DNA from 3 places in the Streptomyces sp. NPDC037410 genome. Region 3 is predicted to be linked to each of the others. Evidence: riboswitches for the same ligand, from Rfam matches in the RefSeq annotation. Region 3 holds a riboswitch; each other region holds the start of a gene.
What was found. Region 3 has a riboswitch for cobalamin ahead of cobN (cobaltochelatase subunit CobN). Riboswitches for the same ligand answer to the same signal wherever they lie in the genome.

Region 1: another riboswitch for cobalamin. It lies ahead of ACZ7HT_RS22115 (ribonucleoside-diphosphate reductase subunit alpha); the one in region 3 lies ahead of cobN (cobaltochelatase subunit CobN).
Region 2: another riboswitch for cobalamin. It lies ahead of ACZ7HT_RS35150 (cobalamin biosynthesis protein); the one in region 3 lies ahead of cobN (cobaltochelatase subunit CobN).

The regions. Positions count from the first base shown of each region.
Region 1 is NZ_JBVJWR010000013.1:34,762-41,900, reverse strand. It holds gene ACZ7HT_RS22135 (extracellular solute-binding protein) at 1-1,133, opposite strand, end outside; gene ACZ7HT_RS22130 (GntR family transcriptional regulator) at 1,419-2,183, shown strand; gene ACZ7HT_RS22125 (DUF3311 domain-containing protein) at 2,416-2,670, shown strand; gene mctP (monocarboxylate uptake permease MctP) at 2,667-4,289, shown strand; cobalamin riboswitch at 4,401-4,530, shown strand; gene ACZ7HT_RS22115 (ribonucleoside-diphosphate reductase subunit alpha) at 4,662-7,016, shown strand; gene ACZ7HT_RS22110 (ribonucleotide-diphosphate reductase subunit beta) at 7,016-7,139, shown strand, end outside.
Region 2 is NZ_JBVJWR010000033.1:58,897-66,035, forward strand. It holds gene ACZ7HT_RS35140 (inorganic phosphate transporter) at 220-1,479, shown strand; gene ACZ7HT_RS35145 (hypothetical protein) at 1,496-1,735, shown strand; cobalamin riboswitch at 1,851-1,989, shown strand; gene ACZ7HT_RS35150 (cobalamin biosynthesis protein) at 2,025-2,999, shown strand; gene ACZ7HT_RS35155 (cobyric acid synthase) at 2,996-4,543, shown strand; gene ACZ7HT_RS35160 (putative cobaltochelatase) at 4,590-6,659, shown strand; gene cobO (cob(I)yrinic acid a,c-diamide adenosyltransferase) at 6,659-7,139, shown strand, end outside.
Region 3 is NZ_JBVJWR010000004.1:224,616-231,754, reverse strand. It holds gene ACZ7HT_RS08630 (hypothetical protein) at 41-163, shown strand; gene ACZ7HT_RS08625 (ATP-binding cassette domain-containing protein) at 160-795, shown strand; gene cobN (cobaltochelatase subunit CobN) at 957-4,568, opposite strand; cobalamin riboswitch at 4,609-4,747, opposite strand; gene ACZ7HT_RS08615 (cobalamin biosynthesis protein CobG) at 4,923-6,152, shown strand; gene ACZ7HT_RS08610 (precorrin-8X methylmutase) at 6,167-6,811, shown strand; gene cobJ (precorrin-3B C(17)-methyltransferase) at 6,808-7,139, shown strand, end outside.

The DNA of each region.
Region 1 (7,139 bases), on a different contig from region 3:
GAGGCAGCCATGGCCTCGGCGAAGGAGCCGGCGGCGGGCTTGAACTGCGCGGAGTCGGTGTTCGGAAGCAGCGCGCCCTCGGTGGCGGCCGCGTACTTCGTCATGAACTCCTTGCCGGCGGCGAGGGCCAGCCACTCCTTCGCGAGGTCCTTGTTCTTGGAGCGCTCGGCGATGGCGAGGTTCGAGCCGCCGAGGAAGACGGAGCCCGGCTTGTCGGCCGTCTTGCCCGGGATCGGGAAGTAACCGAAGTCGGCGGTCTTGCCGGCCTTCTTCATGGCGTCGATCGCGCCGCCGGCCTCCCAGCCGAGACCGATCCAGGACGCCACGCCGCCCTTGGGGATGATGTCGGTGGACTGCTGCGGGGTCGCCTCGTCCTTGTCCTTGGGAGCGGTCGAGTAGGACGCCAGCTCCTTGTAGAAGTTCATGGCGGCGACGGCCTCGGGGGAGGACAGGTTGCCCTTCCACTTGTCGCCGTCCTTGACCGCCAGGTCGCTGCCCTCGTCCCAGACGAGGCCGGCGAGGACGTACCAGGACTGGCCCGGCAGGTAGATGGCCTGCGACTTCGGGTCGGACGACTTGAGCTTCTTCAGGCCCTCGATCCACTCGGCGCGGGTCTTCGGCGGGGTGACACCGGCCTTCTTGAAGGCGGCCTTGTCGTAGACGACGACGCGGTTGGCGGCGTACCAGGGGGCGGAGTAGAGCTTGCCGTCCAGCTCGTTGGAGGCGACCATGCCCTTGTTCCAGGCGTCGTAGCCGAGCGTGGCCTTGTCGCCGGACAGGTCGGCGAGGCCGCCGGTGACCGCGTAGCCCGCGGTCTGCGTGTTACCGAGCTCCAGGACGTCCGGCGGAGTGTCCTCGGAGAGGGCGGTGGTGACCTTCTCCTGGATGCCGTTCCAGATCTGCTTCTCGACCTTGACCTTGACGCCCGGGTGCTTGGCCTCGAAGGCCTTGTTCACCTCGGCCATCCAGGCGTCCGGCGCGGAACCGTCCATGACCCAGACGGTCAGGGTCTTGTCGCCCCCGGCGGCCTTGCCGCCGTCCTTGCCCTTGTCACTGCCGCTGTCGGAACCACACGCAGCAATGGAGACCATCATGCCCGCGACGCCGATCGCCGCGATGAGCTTGCGCTTCACGCCACCCTCCTCAGGGATGCCTGCAACCCCTGCCCACCGCGCGAAGACACACGTCAGGTAATGCTCGTGGGGCTGGGACCTGGTCTTTAATGGTTTAGACCAGTACCCGGAGCTTGGCCTAGACCTTTAGGGGTGTCAAGGGTGTATAAGAAGGGCAGTCGCGTCCGTTATCGGACCGACACCTGAGGGAGGGCGACGACCCGTGACCGGTCCGTGCCACCATGTGAGCCGCGACAGACGGAGGAGCCGGTGACGGCAGCAGCACAGGAGTCGGGAAGGCAGGCCATGGCCACGGACGCGGGCGGTACGGAGACAGAGGGCGGGGCACCCACCCGCACCGCACGCGTGCCCAAGTACTACCGGCTCAAGCGACACTTGCTCGACATGACGGAGACCCTGCCGCCCGGCACGCCGGTCCCGCCGGAGCGCACGCTCGCCGCCGAGTTCGACACCTCGCGCACCACCGTGCGCCAGGCGCTCCAGGAGCTGGTCGTCGAGGGCCGTCTGGAGCGCATCCAGGGCAAGGGCACGTTCGTGGCCAAGCCCAAGGTCTCGCAGGCCCTGCAGCTCACCTCCTACACGGAGGACATGCGGGCCCAGGGTCTTGAGCCCACCTCACAGCTCCTCGACATCGGGTACGTCACGGCCGACGACACCCTCGCCGGGCTGCTCGACATCTCGGCCGGCGGCCGGGTGCTCCGCATCGAGCGCCTGCGCCTGGCGAGCGGCGAGCCGATGGCCATCGAGACCACCCACCTGTCGGCGAAGCGCTTCCCCGCGCTGCGCCGCTCGCTCGTGAAGTACACCTCGCTGTACACGGCGCTCGCCGAGGTCTACGACGTGCACCTCGCCGAGGCCGAGGAGACCATCGAGACCTCCCTCGCCACCCCGCGCGAGGCCGGGCTGCTCGGCACGGACGTCGGCCTGCCGATGCTGATGCTCTCCCGCCACTCGCTGGACGCCCAGGGCGAGCCGGTGGAGTGGGTACGGTCCGTCTACCGAGGCGACCGGTACAAGTTCGTGGCGCGCCTGAAGCGCCCCAACGGCTGAGCCCCTTCCCGTACGACATGAACGGCCGCACCCCGGCGGGGGGTGCGGCCGTTGCGCGTTTCCCTGCGGCCGTTCGCGTTTTCCATGCGGCCCTTCCTCGTTTCCACCAGAGGGATGGCACTGAACCGTCCGGGGAACAGATCCGTGATACGGACGGGGGTTCCGAGAACGACGACGGTCCCCTAGATTTCCTCGGCATCATCAGATCATCGGCAAAGTGGACGGGATCTCCATGTCACAAGCGACACAAGGGAAACAATCGGTCGTCACCCCGCTCAGAGTGGTGATCGCCCTCTGTCTGTTCGCCCCGTTCGTGGCCATGCTCTGGGTGAGCTCCTACGCGAAGGTAGAACCGCTCTTCGCGGGCATCCCCTTCTTCTACTGGTACCAGATGCTCTGGGTGCTGATCTCCACGGTGCTCACCATGGTCGCGTACAAGCTGTGGCAGCTGGACCAGCGCGCCCGCAAGGGAGGTGACGCGCGATGAAGGACGGCGTGAACGGCGTGGCGCTCGGCGTCTTCGTCTTCTTCTTCCTGGCCGTCACGGTCATGGGCTTCCTGGCCGCGCGCTGGCGCAAGGCCGAGAACGAGAACAGCCTCGACGAATGGGGCCTGGGCGGCCGGTCGTTCGGCACCTGGATCACCTGGTTCCTGCTCGGCGGCGACCTCTACACGGCGTACACCTTCGTCGCCGTCCCCGCGGCCATCTACGCGGCGGGCGCGTCCGGCTTCTTCGCCGTCCCGTACACGATCCTGGTGTACCCGCTGATCTTCACCTTCCTGCCGCGCCTCTGGTCGGTCTCGCACAAGCACGGATACGTCACCACCTCCGACTTCGTGCGCGGCCGCTTCGGCTCCAAGGGCCTGTCGCTCGCGGTCGCGATCACCGGCATCCTCGCCACCATGCCGTACATCGCGCTCCAGCTCGTCGGCATCCAGGCCGTCCTGGACGTGATGGGTGTCGGCGGCGGCGAGAACACCAACTGGTTCGTCAAGGACCTGCCGCTGCTCATCGCCTTCGGTGTCCTCGCGGCCTACACGTACTCCTCCGGCCTGCGCGCCCCGGCGCTCATCGCCTTCGTCAAGGACACCCTGATCTACATCGTCATCGCGGTGGCGATCATCTACATCCCGATCAAGCTGGGCGGCTTCGACGAGATCTTCGGCAGGGCGGCCGAGGCGTACAAGACGATCAACCCGGCCACCGGCAAGCCGAAGGGCGCGCTCGTGCCCGGCGAGGCGGGCCAGTGGACGTACGCGACGCTGGCGCTCGGCTCGGCGCTCGCGCTCTTCATGTACCCGCACTCCATCACGGCGACGCTGTCGTCCCGGAGTCGTGAGGTCATCCGCCGCAACACCACCATCCTGCCGCTGTACTCGCTGATGCTGGGCCTGCTCGCGCTGCTCGGCTTCATGGCCATCGCCGCCGGCGTGAAGGTGACCAACGGCCAGCTCGCCATCCCGCAGCTGTTCGAGAACATGTTCCCGGACTGGTTCGCGGGCGTCGCGTTCGCCGCGATCGGCATCGGCGCGCTCGTCCCCGCCGCGATCATGTCGATCGCCGCGGCCAACCTCTTCACGAGGAACATCTACAAGGACTTCATCAAGAAGGACGCCACCCCGGCCCAGGAGACCAAGGTCTCCAAGCTGGTGTCCCTCCTGGTGAAGGTCGGCGCGCTCATCTTCGTCCTCACCATGGACAAGACGGTCGCCATCAACTTCCAGCTGCTCGGCGGCATCTGGATCCTCCAGACCTTCCCGGCGCTCGTCGGCGGTCTGTTCACCCGCTGGTTCCACCGCTGGGCGCTGCTCGCCGGCTGGGCCGTCGGCATGGTCTACGGCACGGCCGCCGCGTACGGCGTGGCCAGCCCGACGCAGAAGCACTTCGGCGGTTCGGCCGCCGAGATCCCCGGCATCGGCGAGATCGGCTACATCGGCCTCACCGCCTTCGTCCTCAACGTCCTCGTCACGGTCGCCCTGACCTTCGTCCTCAAGGCCGTCAAGGCCCCCGAGGGCGTCGACGAGACCTCCCCCGAGGACTACACGGCGGACGCGGGCGACGCGGGTGCCCGCGACCCGCAGAAGGTCGGCGCCGGAGCGCACTGACCCACGGACGCGTGCACGAGGGGGCCCGGAAATCCCGGGCCCCCTTCGCGTGGGCGCTCGTGGTGCCGACACAACATGTGGGGGGTGCCACGAGCGGCGCCCCCCACATGTATGCTCGTCCTCGCTGTCGACGCAGGGGAATCCGGCGCGAATCCGGAACTGTCCCGCAACGGTGTACTTCGTGTGGTTTCGCACTTCGTACGGAGTGAGTCCGAGGACCTGCCGACAGCGCGCCCGGTCCTTCCGTTCCGGGTGCCACAGACGTCCGGGCCTCGCGGAGTGGGCCGGTGGACGCGGCGCGCCCGCGCGTACGGGTGCCCGCCTGCCCGCCTCCCCCGCCCGCGGCCCCGCCGAGCGAGAGAGAGCCTCCACGTGACCATCGCGCCCGCCGATCCGGCCGCAGCGATCGAGACCGACGGACCCGGGACCGTACTCCTGCGGACCCTGACCGATCTCACCGCCGACCTCCCGGACACCGACCCCGGCAAGGTCGCCGCCGCCGCCCTCCGCGGCCGCAGCGCCACGTCGGACGAGGCGGAGCTGCGCGAGCTTGCCACCGAGGCGGCCGCCGGCCTGATCGCCGACGACCCGGCGTACTCCCGGCTCGCGGCCAGGCTCCTCACCATCACCATCGCCGACGAGGCGGCCGGCCAGGGCGCCGTGTCCTTCTCGGCCTCCGTCGCCGTCGGCCACCGCGAGGGCCTCATCGCCGACCGCACCGCCGAGTTCGTCGCCCTGCACGCCGAGCGCCTCGACGCGACGATCGACCCGGCCGGCGACGACCGCTTCGGCTACTTCGGTCTGCGCACCCTCTACTCGCGCTACCTGCTCCGCCACCCGATCACCCGCAAGGTGGTCGAGACGCCGCAGCACTTCATGCTGCGCGTCGCCGCCGGCCTCGCCGAGGACGACAGCGTCCGCGCCCTGGACGAAGTGAGCGCGCTGTACGGCCTGATGAGCCGCCTGGACTACCTGCCGTCCTCCCCCACGCTCTTCAACTCCGGCACCCGCCACCCGCAGATGTCGTCCTGCTACCTGCTCGACTCCCCGCAGGACGAGCTGGACTCCATCTACGACCGCTACCACCAGGTCGCGCGCCTCTCGAAGCACGCGGGCGGCATCGGCCTGTCGTACTCCCGGATCCGCGCCCGCGGTTCGCTGATCCGCGGCACCAACGGCCACTCCAACGGCATCGTCCCGTTCCTGAAGACGCTCGACGCCTCCGTCGCCGCCGTGAACCAGGGCGGCCGCCGCAAGGGCGCCGCCGCGGTCTACCTGGAGACCTGGCACGCGGACATCGAGGAGTTCCTGGAGCTCCGCGACAACACGGGCGAGGACCAGCGCCGTACGCACAACCTGAACCTGGCGCACTGGATCCCGGACGAGTTCATGCGCCGGGTCAACGCCGACGCCGACTGGTCGCTGTTCTCGCCGTCGGACGTGCCCGAGCTCGTCGACCTGTACGGCGAGGAGTTCGACGCCGCCTACCTCAAGGCCGAGGCGGCGGGCCTGGCCCGCAAGACGATGCCGGCCCGCGACCTGTACGGCCGGATGATGCGGACCCTGGCCCAGACCGGCAACGGCTGGATGACCTTCAAGGACGCCTCCAACCGGACCGCGAACCAGACCGCCCTGCCCGGTCGCGTGGTGCACTCCTCGAACCTGTGCACCGAGATCATCGAGGTCACCAACGACGACGAGACCGCGGTGTGCAACCTCGGCTCGGTCAACCTGGGTGCCTTCGTGGTCGGTTCGGACCTCGACTGGGACCGGCTCGACGCGACCGTCCGCACGGCCGTCACCTTCCTCGACCGGGTCGTCGACATCAACTTCTACCCGACCGAGCAGGCCGGCCGCTCCAACTCCAAGTGGCGTCCGGTGGGCCTGGGCGCGATGGGCCTCCAGGACGTCTTCTTCCAGCTGAAGCTGCCGTTCGACTCCCCCGAGGCGCGCGCGCTGTCCACCCGTATCGCCGAGCGGATCATGCTCGCCGCGTACGAGGCCTCCGCCGACCTCGCCGAGCGCAGCGGCCCGTTGCCGGCCTGGGCCGAGACCCGCACCGCCCAGGGCGTCCTGCACCCGGACCACTTCGGCGTCGAGCTGAACTGGCCGGAGCGCTGGGCCGCGCTGCGCGAGCGGATCGCCGCGGTCGGCATGCGCAACAGCCTCCTCCTCGCCATCGCGCCGACCGCGACGATCGCCTCGATCGCGGGCGTCTACGAGTGCATCGAGCCGCAGGTCTCCAACCTGTTCAAGCGCGAGACGCTGTCCGGAGAGTTCCTCCAGGTCAACTCGTACCTCGTCGACGAGCTGAAGAAGCTCGGCGTGTGGGACGCGCAGACCCGCGAGGCGCTGCGCGACTCCAACGGCTCGGTGGCCGGCTTCACCTGGGTCCCGGACGAGGTGCGCGAGCTGTACCGCACGGCCTGGGAGATCCCGCAGCGCGGCCTCATCGACATGGCGGCGGCGCGGACCCCGTTCCTCGACCAGAGCCAGTCCCTGAACCTGTTCATGGAGACGCCGACGATCGGCAAGCTGTCGTCGATGTACGCGTACGCCTGGAAGCAGGGCCTGAAGACGACGTACTACCTGCGCTCCCGCCCGGCGACCCGGATCGCCCGCGCCGCCCAGGCCGCCGCCCCGATCCCCGTCCAGCAGGCGGCCCCCGACGCGGACGCGATCGCCTGCTCCCTTGAGAACCCCGAGTCCTGCGAGGCCTGCCAGTGATGACCGAGAAGAAGAACCTCCTGGACCCGGGCTTCGAGCTCACGCTCCGCCCCATGCGCTACCCGGACTTCTACGAGCGCTACCGGGACGCCATCAAGAACACCTGGACGGTCGAGGAGGTCG
Region 2 (7,139 bases), on a different contig from region 3:
GTCGGGGGAGGAAGCGGGACAGGTCGCATGTGCCCCGGGAGAACTGGGATGTCCGTGGTTCCGGGGTGACCGCATCGTGGACACCGGGCGCCCCGGAGCGAGAAGCGGAACCTCTTGACACCGGTTAGGGACACCACGTCGCCCGACCCAGTTCATCTTCCGTTCACTCAGGTTGCCTACGTTCAACGAAACACTGACGTCGAACGATTGCCTGGGTAAATGGAACACATCACGCTGCTGCTCGCCATTGTGGTCGTGACAGCTCTCGTGTTCGATTTCACGAACGGTTTCCACGACACCGCGAACGCGATGGCCACGACCATCTCGACCGGTGCACTCAAGCCGAAGACGGCGGTGGTCATGTCCGCCGTGCTGAACCTCGTCGGCGCGTTCCTGTCCGTGGAGGTCGCCAAGACGATCTCCAAAGGACTGGTCAACGAGGACGGCATCCAGCCCGAGGTGATCCTCGCCGCGCTCGTCGGCGCGATCCTCTGGAATCTGGTGACCTGGCTGGTCGGACTGCCCTCCAGCTCCTCCCACGCCCTGATGGGCGGCCTCATCGGCGCGACCGTCGCCTCGATCGGCGTCAGCGGCGTCAACGGCGAGGTCGTCGTCAGCAAGGTCCTCATCCCGGCCGTCGCCGCGCCGATCGTCGCCGGCATCGCCGCGACGCTCGCCACGAAGCTGACGTACAAGATCGGCGCCAAGACCTCCGAGAAGGACACGGCCAAGGGCTACCGCGTCGGCCAGATCGCCTCCGCCGGTCTCGTCTCCCTCGCCCACGGCACCAACGACGCCCAGAAGACGATGGGCATCATCACCCTCGCCCTGGTCGCCGGCGGCACCCTCGCCCCCGGCTCCAACCCGCCCGTCTGGGTCATCGTCTCCGCCGGTACGGCGATCGCGCTCGGCACCGCCCTCGGCGGCTGGCGCATCATCCGCACCATGGGCAAGGGCCTCACCGACCTCCAGCCGCAGCAGGGCTTCGCCGCCCAGACCAGCGCGGCCACGGTCATCCTGGCCTCCTCCCACCTGGGCTTCTCCCTCTCCACCACGCACTCCGTCTCCGGCGCCGTGATGGGCGCGGGTCTCGGCCGCAAGGGCGGTGTCGTCCGCTGGTCGACCGCCACCCGCATGTTCGTCGCGTGGGGCCTGACCCTTCCGGCCGCCGGCCTGGTCGGCGCGGGCGCCGAGTACGTCGCCCGTCAGGGCGACTGGGGCGTCTACGTCGTCGCCGCCTTCCTCGCCGCCTCCTGCGCCGGCATCTGGCTGGTCTCCCGCCGCCAGCCGGTCGACCACACCAACGTCAACGAGGCCGACGCCGAGCCGGAGGGCGTCGTGACCACCGCGATCGCGGCCGTCACCCCGCCGCCGGCCGGTACCGTCGCCGCCGTCGCGGACGAGGACCTGAAGACCACCATCCCCGCGCCGGTCCCCACGGACCCGGCCGCTCCCCCGGCCCCCGCCGCCGCGGTCTAAGGAACTGGAACCAAGCATGAAGATCGACTGGGTAGCCCTCGGCTCCGTCTTCGGAGTCAGCCTCGTGGCGACCGTCGCCCTCGTGGGCCTCTTCACCCTCGGCGTCATCGGCCTCTCCAAGCAGGAGCAGGCCGCCGCCCAGGGAGGCTCCGCCGCCCAGGGAGGCTCCGCCGCCCTGGCCCGCACCGGCGCCTACGCCTGCTTCGCCCTGTGCCTGGCGGCCGTGGCGTACGGCATCTACCTGATCGTCGCCTGACGGTCTCCCCCGCGCCTCCGGCCGGGCGGTCCGCACCTCGTGTGCGGGCCGCCCGGCCGTCGTGTTTGTGGCGCTTCGCACAGTGACACGGTGCAGGTCAAGGGTGAGTTGACGGGTGTTCTCGGGCCGTGGTGGACTGCCGGGGCCATACGGCGGCAGGAGAGGAAGTCCGGTGCGAATCCGGCGCGGTCCCGCCACTGTGACCGGATCCGAAGGGTCCGGAAGTCAGGAACTCTCGCCGCCGGTTTCGTCGACCCAGGGCGCGGACCCTGAGTGAGGACAGTGCGCCATGCCCGGCCGCAGGCCGAGACCTTCCCGAGCCACCGGTGTGTTCGCGTACGGCGCGGCCCTCGGGCTCGCCGTCGACCGCCTCGTCGGCGACCCCCGCCGCGGACACCCCGTCGCCGCCTTCGGCCGGGCCGCCGGCCGGGTCGAGCGGACCCTGTGGCACGACCACCGCGGCTGGGGCGCCCTGCACACCGCCGTCTGCGCCGGTGCCACCGTCACGGCCGGCGCCCTCGCCGCCCGTACGGTACGCGGCAGCCGCGCCGGATCCGTCGCCCTGACCGCCGCCGCCGTGTGGGCCGTCGTCGGCGGTACGACCCTGGGGCGCGAGGCCCAGGCGATCGGCGGCGCCCTCGCCGCGGGCGACCTGGAGACGGCCAGGGAACGGCTGCCGCACCTGTGCGGGCGCGACCCGCAGTCCCTCGACGGTCCGGCGATGGCCCGCGCGGTCGTCGAGTCCGTCGCCGAGAACACCTCCGACGCGGTCGTGGGCGCCCTCTTCTGGGGAGCGGTCGCGGGCGTGCCGGGCCTGGTCGGCTTCCGCGCGGTGAACACCCTCGACGCGATGGTCGGCCACAAGTCCCCCCGCTACCGGCGGTACGGCTGGGCCTCGGCCCGCCTCGACGACGTGGCCGGCTGGCCCGGGGCCCGGCTGACCGCCCTGCTCGCGACCGCCGCCGGCGGCGACCCGCGCGGAGCCGTACGGGCCTGGCGGGCGGACGCCGGAAAGCACCCGAGCCCCAACGCGGGGCCCGTCGAGGCCTCCTTCGCGGGCGCCCTCGGCGTACGGCTCGGCGGGACCCTCTCGTACGCCGGGCGGGTCGAGCACCGGCCCGTCCTCAACGGGGAGGGGCGGCCCGTCGAGGTCGCCGACATCGACCGCGCGGTCCGGCTGTCCCGCCGGGTCACCGGACTGACCCTGGCCGTCTGCGTGGGCGGCCGCATGATCGCGAGCGCGCTGAAGCGGAGGAACGCATGAGGGGTGGGGGGCTGCTCGTCGCCGGGACCACGTCCGACGCGGGCAAGAGCGTCGTCACGGCCGGCATCTGCCGGTGGCTGGTCCGGCAGGGCGTCAAGGTCGCGCCGTTCAAGGGACAGAACATGTCCCTGAACTCCTTCGTCACGAGGGAGGGCGCCGAGATCGGCCGGGCGCAGGCCATGCAGGCGCAGGCCGCGCGGGTGGAGCCGACCGCGCTCATGAACCCGGTGCTGCTCAAGCCCGGCAGCGACCGCTCCAGCCAGGTCGTCCTCATGGGCAAGCCGGTCGGCGAGCTGAGCGCCCGCGGCTACCACGGAGGACGGCAGAAGGAACTCTTCGAGCCGGTCCTGGCGTGCCTGGAGGAGCTGCGGGGCACGTATGACGCCGTGATCTGCGAGGGGGCGGGCAGCCCGGCCGAGATCAACCTGCGGCGCACGGACATCGTGAACATGGGCATCGCGCGGGCCGCGAAGCTGCCCGTGGTCGTCGTAGGGGACATCGACCGGGGTGGGGTCTTCGCCCAGTTCTTCGGGACCACGGCGCTGCTCTCGCCCGAGGACCAGTCGCTCGTGGCGGGCTACCTGGTCAACAAGTTCCGCGGCGACGTGACCCTTCTGGAACCGGGCCTCGACATGCTGCACGGCCTCACCGGCCGCCGGACCTTCGGCGTCCTGCCGTACGCGCACGGGCTCGGCATCGACGAGGAGGACGGCATGGGGGTCCCCCCTGTTCGAGCGAAGCCGAGAACTTGGGGGAGGGTCTCCCTGCGGGGCACGGTCCGCGAGTCGGTCGTCGCGCCGCCGGTCGGCGCGGACGTGCTGCGGGTCGCGGTCTGCGCCGTCCCGCTGATGTCGAACTTCACCGACGTGGACGCGCTGGCGGCGGAGCCGGGCGTGATCGTGCGGTTCGTGGACCGACCGGAGGAGCTGGCCGACGCGGACCTCGTGGTCGTGCCGGGCACGCGCGGCACGGTCAAGGCCCTCGCCTGGCTGCGCGAGCGGGGACTCGCGGACGCCCTCGTCCGGCGCGCCGCCGAGGGCCGGCCGGTGCTCGGCATCTGCGGCGGCTTCCAGGTCCTGGGCGAGCGCATCGAGGACGAGGTCGAGTCGAAGGCCGGCGTCGTCGACGGGCTCGGGCTGCTGCCCGTACGCATCCGGTTCGGGGTCGAGAAGACCCTCGCCCGGCCCGTCGGCGAGGCGCTCGGCGAACGGGTCGAGGGGTACGAGATCCACCACGGTGTGGCGTCCGTGGACGGCGGGGAGCCGTTCCTGGACGGCTGCCGGGTCGGCTCCGTGTGGGGCACCCACTGGCACGGCTCGCTGGAGAGCGACGGCTTCCGCCGCGCGTTCCTGCGGGAGGTCGCGGCGGCGGCGGGACGCCGGTTCGTACCGGCGCCTGACACGTCGTTCGGCGCGCTGCGCGAGGAGCAGCTCGACCGGCTCGGTGACCTGATCGAGGAACACGCGGACACGGACGCGCTGCTGCGGCTGATCGAGCGGGGCGCTCCGGAGGGGCTGCCGTTCGTGCCGCCGGGTGCGCCGTGAGGACCCCAGGACCCGCAGACACCCGAAGCGAAGGAGCGATCACCCGATGAGTACCCGCTATCCGTTCACCGCCGTCGTCGGCATGGACGATCTGCGGCTCGCGCTGCTGCTCAACGCCGTCAGCCCGGCTGTGGGCGGGGTGCTCGTGCGGGGCGAGAAGGGCACCGCGAAGTCCACTGCCGTCCGCGCGCTCGCCGAGCTGCTGCCGGAGGTCCCGGTGGTCGCGGGCTGCCGGTTCAGCTGTGACCCCGCCTCCCCCGACCCGGGCTGCCCGGACGGGCCGCACGGCGACGCGCCCGGCACCTCCCGTCCCGCCCGGATGGTCGAGCTGCCCGTCGGAGCCTCCGAGGACCGGCTCGTCGGCGCGCTCGACATCGAGAAGGCGCTCGCCGACGGAGTGAAGGCCTTCGAGCCGGGGCTGCTCGCCGCCGCCCACCGGGGGATCCTCTACGTCGACGAGGTCAACCTGCTGAGCGATCACCTGATCGACCATCTGCTCGACGCCGCCGCCATGGGCGCCTCCCACGTCGAGCGCGAAGGCGTCTCCGTGCGGCACGCCGCCCGTTTCCTCCTCGTCGGGACCATGAACCCCGAGGAGGGCGAGCTACGCCCCCAGCTGCTCGACCGGTTCGGGCTCACCGTCGAGGTGGCCGCCTCGCGGGACCCGGAGCAGCGGGTCGAGGTCGTCCGGCGGCGGCTCGCGTTCGAGGACGACCCGGCCGCGTTCGCCGCCCGCTGGGCCGGCGAGGAGCTCGCCCTGCGCGAACGGATCGTCGCCGCCCGGGAGTTGCTGCCCCAGGTGACCCTCGGGGACGCGGTGCTGCTCCAGATCGCCGCGACCTGCGCCGCGTTCGAGGTGGACGGCATGCGCGCCGACATCGTGATGGCCCGGACCGCGACCGCGCTCGCCGCCTGGGCCGGGCGGACCGAGGTCACCTCGGAGGACGTGCGGCAGGCCGCGCTCCTGGCCCTCCCCCACCGGCGCCGGCGCTCGCCGTTCGACGCGCCCGGCCTCGACGAGGACAAGCTCGACGAGACCCTGGAGCAGTTCAAGGGGGACGAGCCGGACGACGATCCGGAGCCGGACGGGCCGGGGGACGGAGGTCCCGGTGGTGGCGGGGGCATTCCGCCGCAGGGCGAGGGGCCCGACGGTCCCGCGCCCGAGTCCGCCGAGGCCCCGGAGGACGTGCCCGCCCCGCACGAGGCCCCGGAGAACGCCCCCGCACCGCACGGGGCCCCGCAGGGCTCCGGTGCCGGTGAGCGTGCCGCTGTCCGGGCCGGTGAGCCCTTCCGTACGAAGGTGCTGAGCGTGCCCGGTCTCGGCGAGGGCGCCGCCGGGCGCCGCTCCCGGGCCCGCACCGAGCACGGCCGTACCACCGGATCGACCCGGCCCCGGGGCGCGCTGACCAAGCTGCACCTGGCCGCGACCGTCCAGGCCGCCGCCCCGCACCAGCGGGCGCGCGGCCGGTCCGGGCCCGGTCTCGTGATCCGCAGGGACGACCTGCGGCAGGCGACCCGCGAGGGCCGGGAGGGGAACCTGGTGCTGTTCGCCGTGGACGCCTCCGGCTCCATGGCGGCGCGGCAGCGGATGAGCGCCGTGAAGGGCGCCGTGCTCTCGCTGCTGCTCGACGCGTACCAGCGGCGCGACAAGGTCGGCCTGGTCACCTTCCGGGGCCGGGACGCCGAGGTCGCGCTGCCGCCGACCTCCTCCGTGGACGCGGCCGCCGCCCGCCTGGAGAAGCTGCCGACCGGAGGCCGTACGCCGCTGTCCGCCGGGCTGCTCAAGGCCCATGACGTGCTGCGCGTCGAACGGCTCCGCGACCCCTCGCGCCGCCCGCTGCTCGTCGTCGTGACCGACGGGCGGGCGACCGGCGGGCGGGCCGCCGGAGATCCGGTGGCGCTCGCCGCCCGGGCCGCGCGGCTGCACGCCGCCGACGGCACCGCGAGCGTGGTCGTGGACTGCGAGACCGGGCCGGTGCGGCTCGGGCTCGCGGGGAACCTGGCGCGCGAACTCGGCGGCACCGCCGTGACCTTGGACGAGCTGCGCGCCGACTCGATCGCCGGCCTCGTCAGAGACGTACAGGCAGCAGGACATTCAACGAGGAGGGCCGCTTAATGCCGCAGGGACAGCCGACCGTCGTGCCCGACGACGGTCTCACCACCCGTCAGCGCCGCAACCGGGCGCTGGTGATGGTGCACACCGGCGTCGGCAAGGGGAAGTCGACCGCCGCGTTCGGCATGGCGCTGCGCGCCTGGAACCAGGGCTGGCCGATCGGGGTGTTCCAGTTCGTCAAGTCCGCCAAGTGGAAGGTCGGCGAGGAGAACGCCCTCAAGGCGCTCGGCGAGACCGGCAAGGGCGGCACGGTCACCTGGAACAAGATGGGCGAGGGCTGGTCCTGGATCCAGCGCGAGGTCGCCGAGGGCGAGATCTCGCACGAGGAGAAGGCCCGGCAGGGCTGGGAGCAGGTCAAGCGGGACCTCGCCGCGGAGACGTACAAGTTCTACGTCCTCGACGAGTTCGCCTACCTCCTGCACTGGGGCTGGATCGACGTCAAGGAGGTCGTCGAGGTGCTCCGCGACCGTCCCGGACAGCAGC
Region 3 (7,139 bases):
ATCGTCTTGTGGAACCTGCCGGCGTGCTGCGCACGGCGCCATGAGCCGCATCCGCGCCGCCCGCGAGCGGCTCGCCCGGCTCACCGACGCGCCCGTCCCGCCGCCGCCGGAGCCGCTGCGCTTCCGCGCGGACCTGGCGGGCGAGGCCGCGGCGTCGACGTGACCGGCCTCCGGGTCGACGGACGGCTCCACCTGGACGCGCTGCACCTGGAGCCGGGCGCGCGGCTCCTCGTGACCGGGCCCAACGGTGCCGGGAAGACCACCCTCCTCCGAGTCCTGGCGGGCGAGCTCGCCCCGGACGCGGGCACGGTGACCGCACCCGCCCGGGTCGGGCTGCTCCGCCAGGACACGGCCTCACCCCTCGACCCCCGTACGGTGGGCGAGGCCTTCGGAGAGGGCCGCGAGGACGAACTGCTCGCCCTCGGGCTCTTCGCCGCCCGGGATCTGGCGACCCCGGTCCGGCTGCTTTCTACCGGCCAGCGCCGGAAGCTGGAACTGGCCCGGTTGGTGACCTCGCCGGCCGACCTGCTCCTCCTCGACGAGCCGGCGAACCATCTGGCGCCGGGGCTTGTGGAGGACGTGTCCGCGGCGCTGGCGTCGTACCTTGGCACGCTGATCGTGGTCACCCACGACCGCCGCCTCCGCACCGCCTTCCAGGGCGCCCACCTGGACCTACCCGCACGTGCCGTTGTGGGCAATCGTTCCGCTGGGGCGATGGGGGTCCCCCCTGCTCGAGCGAAGCCGAGAGCTTGGGGGAGGGTGGGCACAACGGACGGCGCCCCTTGCCGGGCCTAGGCTTCCGCGCCTGGACGGTCACCACCGGTTCGGCGCACTCGTGGTGCGGGTCAGGGCCCGGAACGCGGAGGCGCCGCTAGAGGGCGCCGTCCCGTGTGCCCACCCGTCCCGCCCCAGCGGGACGATTGCCCACACGGGGGTGGGCACCGCCCCGCCCGGCGTTAGTCGTCGCCCTCCAAGTCGCCCTCCGTCTCCAGGAAGACCCGGCGGAGCGCCGCCAGCGTTTCCGGGTCCGGCTTTTCCCAGAGGCCGCGTGACTCCGCCTCCAGGAGGCGTTCCGCGATGCCGTGCAGGGCCCAGGGGTTGGCCTCCTTGAGGAAGGCCTGGTTCGTCTCGTCGAGGACGTACTCCTGGGTGAGCTTGTCGTACATCCAGTCGGCGACGACACCGGTCGTGGCGTCGTACCCGAAGAGGTAGTCGACGGTCGCCGCCAGTTCGAACGCGCCCTTGTACCCGTGGCGGCGCATCGCCTCGATCCAGCGCGGGTTGACCACACGGGCGCGGAAGACCCGGGAGGTCTCCTCGACCAGCGTGCGGGTGCGGACGGTCTCCGGGCGGGTGGAGTCGCCGATGTACGCCTCGGGCGCCGTGCCCGTGAGCGCGCGGACGGTCGCGACCATGCCGCCGTGGTACTGGAAGTAGTCGTCGGAGTCGGCGATGTCGTGCTCGCGCGTGTCCGTGTTCTTCGCGGCGACCGCGATCCGCTTGTACGCGGTCTCCATCTCCTCCCGGGCCGGGCGGCCTTCGAGGCCACGGCCGTAGGCGTAGCCGCCCCAGACCGTGTAGACCTCCGCGAGGTCGGCGTCCGTGCGCCAGTCGCGGCTGTCGATCAGCTGGAGGATGCCCGCGCCGTACGTGCCGGGCCGCGAGCCGAAGATGCGGGTGGTGGCGCGCCGCTCGTCGCCGTGCTCGGCGAGGTCGGCCTGCGCGTGCGCACGGACGTAGTTGTCCGAGGCGGACTCGTCCTCCAGGCCCGCCACCAGCCGTACCGCGTCGTCCAGGAGTCCGATGACGTGCGGGAACGCGTCCCGGAAGAAGCCCGAGATGCGCAGCGTCACGTCGACGCGCGGGCGGCCGAGTTCGGCGAGCGGGATCGGCTCCAGGCCGTTCACCCGGCGGGAGGCCTCGTCCCACAGCGGGCGGACGCCGAGCAGGGCGAGCGCCTCGGCGACGTCGTCGCCGGCGGTGCGCATCGCGCTCGTACCCCAGAGGGAGAGGCCGACGGAGGTCGGCCACGAGCCGTTGTCGTCGCGGTAGCGCGTCAGCAGCGAGTCGGCGAGCGCCTGGCCGGTCTCCCAGGCGAGCCGGGACGGCACGGCCTTCGGGTCGACGGAGTAGAAGTTGCGGCCGGTCGGCAGGACGTTGACGAGGCCCCGGAGCGGGGAGCCGGACGGGCCGGCCGGGACGAAGCCGCCGTTCAGGGCGTGCACGGCGTGGGCCAGCTCGTCGGTGGTGGCGGCGAGCCGCGGCACGACCTGGAGGGCGGCGAAGGACAGCACCTCGCGGACCTCGGGTCCGTACGCGGCGGCGACCGTGTCGATCGCGTCCACCGCCCAGTCGGCCGCCTCCATGGCCTCGACCAGCTCGCGGGCCTTCGCCTCCGCCTCGTCGGCGGTGGTGCGGGTCGCGGCCGACTCGTCGAGGCCGAGGGCCTCGCGCAGACCCGGGAGGGCCTGCGTGCCGCCCCAGATCTGGCGGGCGCGGAGGATGGAGAGGACCAGGTTGACGCGCGCCTCGCCGAAGGGCGCGCCGCCGAGGACGTGCAGGCCGTCGCGGATCTGGGCGTCCTTGACCTCGCACAGCCAGCCGTCGACGTGCAGCAGGAAGTCGTCGAAGCCGTCGTCCCCCGGGCGCTCCTCCAGGCCGAGGTCGTGGTCGAGCTTGGCGGCCTGGATCAGGGTCCAGATCTGGGCGCGGATGGCCGGGAGCTTCGCCGGGTCCATCGAGGAGATCTGCGCGTACTCGTCGAGGAGCTGCTCCAGGCGCGCGATGTCGCCGTACGAGTCGGCGCGGGCCATCGGCGGCACCAGGTGGTCGACGAGGGTCGCGTGGACGCGGCGCTTGGCCTGGGTGCCCTCGCCCGGGTCGTTGACGAGGAACGGGTAGATCAGCGGGATGTCGCCGAGGGCCGCGTCGGGGCCGCAGGCGGCGGACAGGCCGGCGTTCTTGCCGGGCAGCCACTCCAGGTTGCCGTGCTTGCCGAGGTGGACCATGGCGTCGGCGCCGAAGCCGCCGTCCTCCGCGCGGGCGGCGATCCAGCGGTAGGCGGCCAGGTAGTGGTGGGACGGCGGGAGATCGGGGTCGTGGTAGATCGCGATCGGGTTCTCGCCGAAGCCGCGCGGCGGCTGGATGAGGACGAGGAGGTTCCCGCGGCGCAGGGCGGCGAGGACGATGTCGCCCTCCGGGTTGCGGGAGCGGTCGAGGAACATCTCGCCCGGCGCCGGGCCCCAGTGCTCCTCGACCTGCTCACGGAGCTCGGCGGGCAGGGTGGCGTACCAGCGCTTGTAGTCGGCGGCCGGGATGCGGACCGGGTTCCTCGCGAGCTGCTCCTCGGTCAGCCAGTCCTGGTCGTGGCCGCCGGCCTCGATGAGGGCGTAGATCAGCTCGTCGCCGTCGCCGGAGACCAGGCCGGGGAGCTCGGCCTCGGGCCCGAAGTCGTACCCCTCGGCGATCAGGCGGCGCAGCAGCGCGACGGCGGAGGCGGGGGTGTCGAGGCCGACGGCGTTGCCGATGCGGGAGTGCTTCGTCGGGTACGCGGAGAGGACGAGCGCCAGCTTCTTCTCGGCGTTCGGGATGTGGCGGAGCCGGGCGTGCCGGACGGCGATCCCGGCGACGCGGGCCGCGCGCTCGGCGTCGGCGACGTACGCGGGCAGGCCGTCCTCGTCGATCTCCTTGAAGGAGAAGGGGACGGTGATGAGCCGGCCGTCGAACTCGGGCACGGCGACCTGGCTGGCGGCGTCCAGCGGGGAGAGGCCCTCGTCGTTCTCCTCCCACGCGGACCGCGAGCCGGTCAGGCAGAGGGCCTGGAGGATCGGCACGTCGAGCGCGGCGAGCGCGCCCGCGTCCCAGGCCTCCTCGTCGCCTCCGGCCTGCGCCTCGGCCGGCTTCGTACCGCCGGCGGCGAGGACGGTCGTGACGATCGCGTCGGCCTCGCGCAGGACGGAGATCAGCTCGGCCTCGGGGGCCCGCAGGGACGCCACGTACAGCGGGAGGGCCCGGGCCCCGGCGTCCTCGACGGCGCCGCAGAGGGCGTCGACGAAGGCGGTGTTCCCGCTCATGTGGTGGGCGCGGTAGTAGAGCACGGCGATGGTCGGGCCGGACTCGTTTCGGACGGTCCGCTCCAGGGGGCCCCAGGTGGGGGCGGCGGCCGGGGCCTCGAAGCCGTGGCCGGTGAGCAGGACGGTGTCGGAGAGGAAGCGGGCCAGCTGCTCCAGGTTGCCCGGGCCGCCGTGCGCCAGATAGGCGTGCGCCTCGGTGGCGACGCCGACGGGGACGGTGGAGGCCTCCATGAGCTGGGCGTCGGGGGCCTGTTCGCCGCTGAGCACGACGACCGGCTTCCCGGCGGCGCGGATCGCGTCGAGGCCCTCCTGCCAGGAGCGGACGCCGCCGAGGAGCCGGACGACGACCAGGTCGGCGCCGTCGAGCAGGCCGGGGAGGTCGGCGAGGGGCAGGCGGGAGGGGTTGGCGAAGCGGTACTCCACCGGACCGCCGGCCGCGTTGGCCGCGCGGGCGCTGAGCAGGTCGGTGTCGGAGTGCGACAGCAGCAGGAGCATGGCGAGCTCAGGCCCTTCCTCGGGGTTGTCCGCGCCCCGGGTGGTCGTATGGACGGCGGGAGTTCCTGACTCACCCTTCCCTCGCGGGTACGGGCTCACAGTGGCGGGACCGCGCCGGATTCTCACCGGGCTTCCTCCCCGGGGTCCTGGGACCCCATGCCGGTCTGCATCCTAGAACGTGCCGCCGACGTGCCCCAGGGATCGAGGGGGTCGGTCCGATCACACCGGACCGGAGACCGGAGGTCAGCCGGACCACACCGCACCGGAGACCGGAGGTCGGCCGGATCACACCGGCCGGAGGGTGCCGGAGAGTCGGCCGGATCACACCCGGTGGTCGGGCGGTTCCCCGTGGGTATGCTCGCCGCCATGCCGCCCACCCCGCCCCCGACGCCCGAACCGGGCGAAGCTCGCGTACGGGACCGTGGCGACGCCTGCCCCGGGGCGCTGCGCCTGCACCCCGCCGACGACGGTCGCCTGGCCCGACTGCGCCTGCCCGCCGGACGCTTGACGGTCCATCAGGCCGAGGTCCTGGCCCGGGCCGCCGAGACCCTCGGCGACGGGCGGATCAGCATCACCTCGCGCGGCAACGCGGAGCTGCGCGGCCTCGGCGAGGGCTGCGGGGCGGAACTGGCCGGCCTTCTGGCCGGGGCGGGCCTCCTGCCCTCGCCGACCCACGAGCGCGTCCGCAACATCGTGGCCTCGCCCGGCGCGGGACTCGACGGACTCGGGTACGCGGACGTGCAGTTGTGGGCGCGCGCACTGGACACGGCGCTGTGCGCGGAGCCCCGGGCCGCGTCCCTTTCGGGACGGTTCCTGTTCCTCCTCGACGACGGACGCGGGGACGTCGCCGGGCTCGGCGGCGATGTGAGCTTGATCGCAGGACCGGAGGGATCGGTGCTGCTGCGGCTCGGCCCGGAGGTCTTCCGGCTCGCCGCCGCCGACGCCGTCCGGGCCGCCCTCACCACGGCCCTCGCGTTCCTGGACGCCGCCGAGGCCGCCGGGAACGGGGCCTGGCGGCCCCGCGAACTGCCCGACACGCACGTACCCGAGTGGGCCGGGGCCCTCGCGCGGGCCGGGATCACGGCGGAGCCCGTACCCGCACCGCCGCTCCCCGCGTCCCCGCCGCCCGCACCCGGCCCGCTCGGCGCGCACGCCCTGCACGTCCTCGCCCCGCTCGGCCGCCTGACGGCCGCCCAGCTGCGGGCCCTGGCCGACGGGGCCGACGAGCTGCGGTGCACGCCCTGGCGTGGCGTGGTCGTCGTCGGGGCGGGCGCCGACCGGCTGCCAGGACTGGAGACGTACGGCCTGGTCACCCGGCCCGACCTGCCCTCGGTCGGGGTCAGCGCCTGCACCGGGCGGCCCGGCTGCGCCAAGTCCCTCGCGGACGTACGGACGGACGCCGGCCTCGTCCGGCGCGGAGGCCTGCCCGTCCACTACTCCGGGTGCGAGCGCCGCTGCGGCCATCCGCACGGCACCTGGGTCGACGTCCTCGCCACCGGCGACGACACCTATCTGGTGGACGGCGTCCCCACCCCCCGTACCTCCCTGCCCGAAGCAGTGACCACGGCCCGCACGACGAGATGAGCGAGAGCACCAGGATGTTCGACTACGAGAAGGACGGGACGGAGATCTACCGCCGGTCCTTTGCCACGATCCGCGCCGAGGCGGACCTCGCGGGCCTGCCCGCCGACGTCGCCCAGGTGGCGGTGCGGATGATCCACGCCTGCGGCATGACCGACCTCGTGCAGGACATCGCGTACTCCCCCGGCGTCGTCGCGAGCGCCCGCGCCGCCCTCCAGGCCGGCGCGCCCATCCTCTGCGACGCGCAGATGGTGGCCAGCGGGGTCACCCGCAAGCGGCTGCCCGCCGACAACGAGGTGCTGTGCGCCCTCTCCGACCCGGCCGTCCCGGGTCTCGCCGCCGAGCTCGGCACCACCCGCTCGGCCGCCGCGCTCGAACTGTGGCGGGACCGCCTCGAAGGCTCCGTCGTCGCCATCGGCAACGCGCCGACCGCCCTCTTCCACCTCCTGGAGATGATCGCGAAGGGCGCCGGGAAGCCCGCCGCCGTCCTCGGCATCCCGGTCGGTTTCATCGGCGCCGCCGAGTCCAAGGACGCGCTGGCCGAGAACACCCTCGGCCTCGACTACCTGGTCGTACGGGGCCGGCGCGGCGGCAGCGCGATGACGGCCGCCGCGCTCAACGCCCTCGCCCACGAAGCGGAGATCCAGGAGGTCCAGGCATGACCACCGTGACGCCCGGAAAGCTCTACGGCGTGGGCCTCGGCCCCGGCGACCCGAACCTGATGACGGTCGCCGCCGTGAAGGCGATCGCGTCCGCCGACGTGATCGCGTACCACTCGGCCCGCCACGGCCGCTCGATAGCCCGCTCCATCGCCGCCGAGCACCTCCGCGAGGACCACATCGAGGAGCGGCTGATGTACCCGCTCACGGTGGAGACCACGGACCACCCTGGCGGCTACCGGGGCGCCCTGGACGACTTCTACGAGGAGGCCTCGGCCCGCCTCGCCGCCCACCTGGACGCCGGCCGCACGGTCGCCGTCCTCGCCGAGGG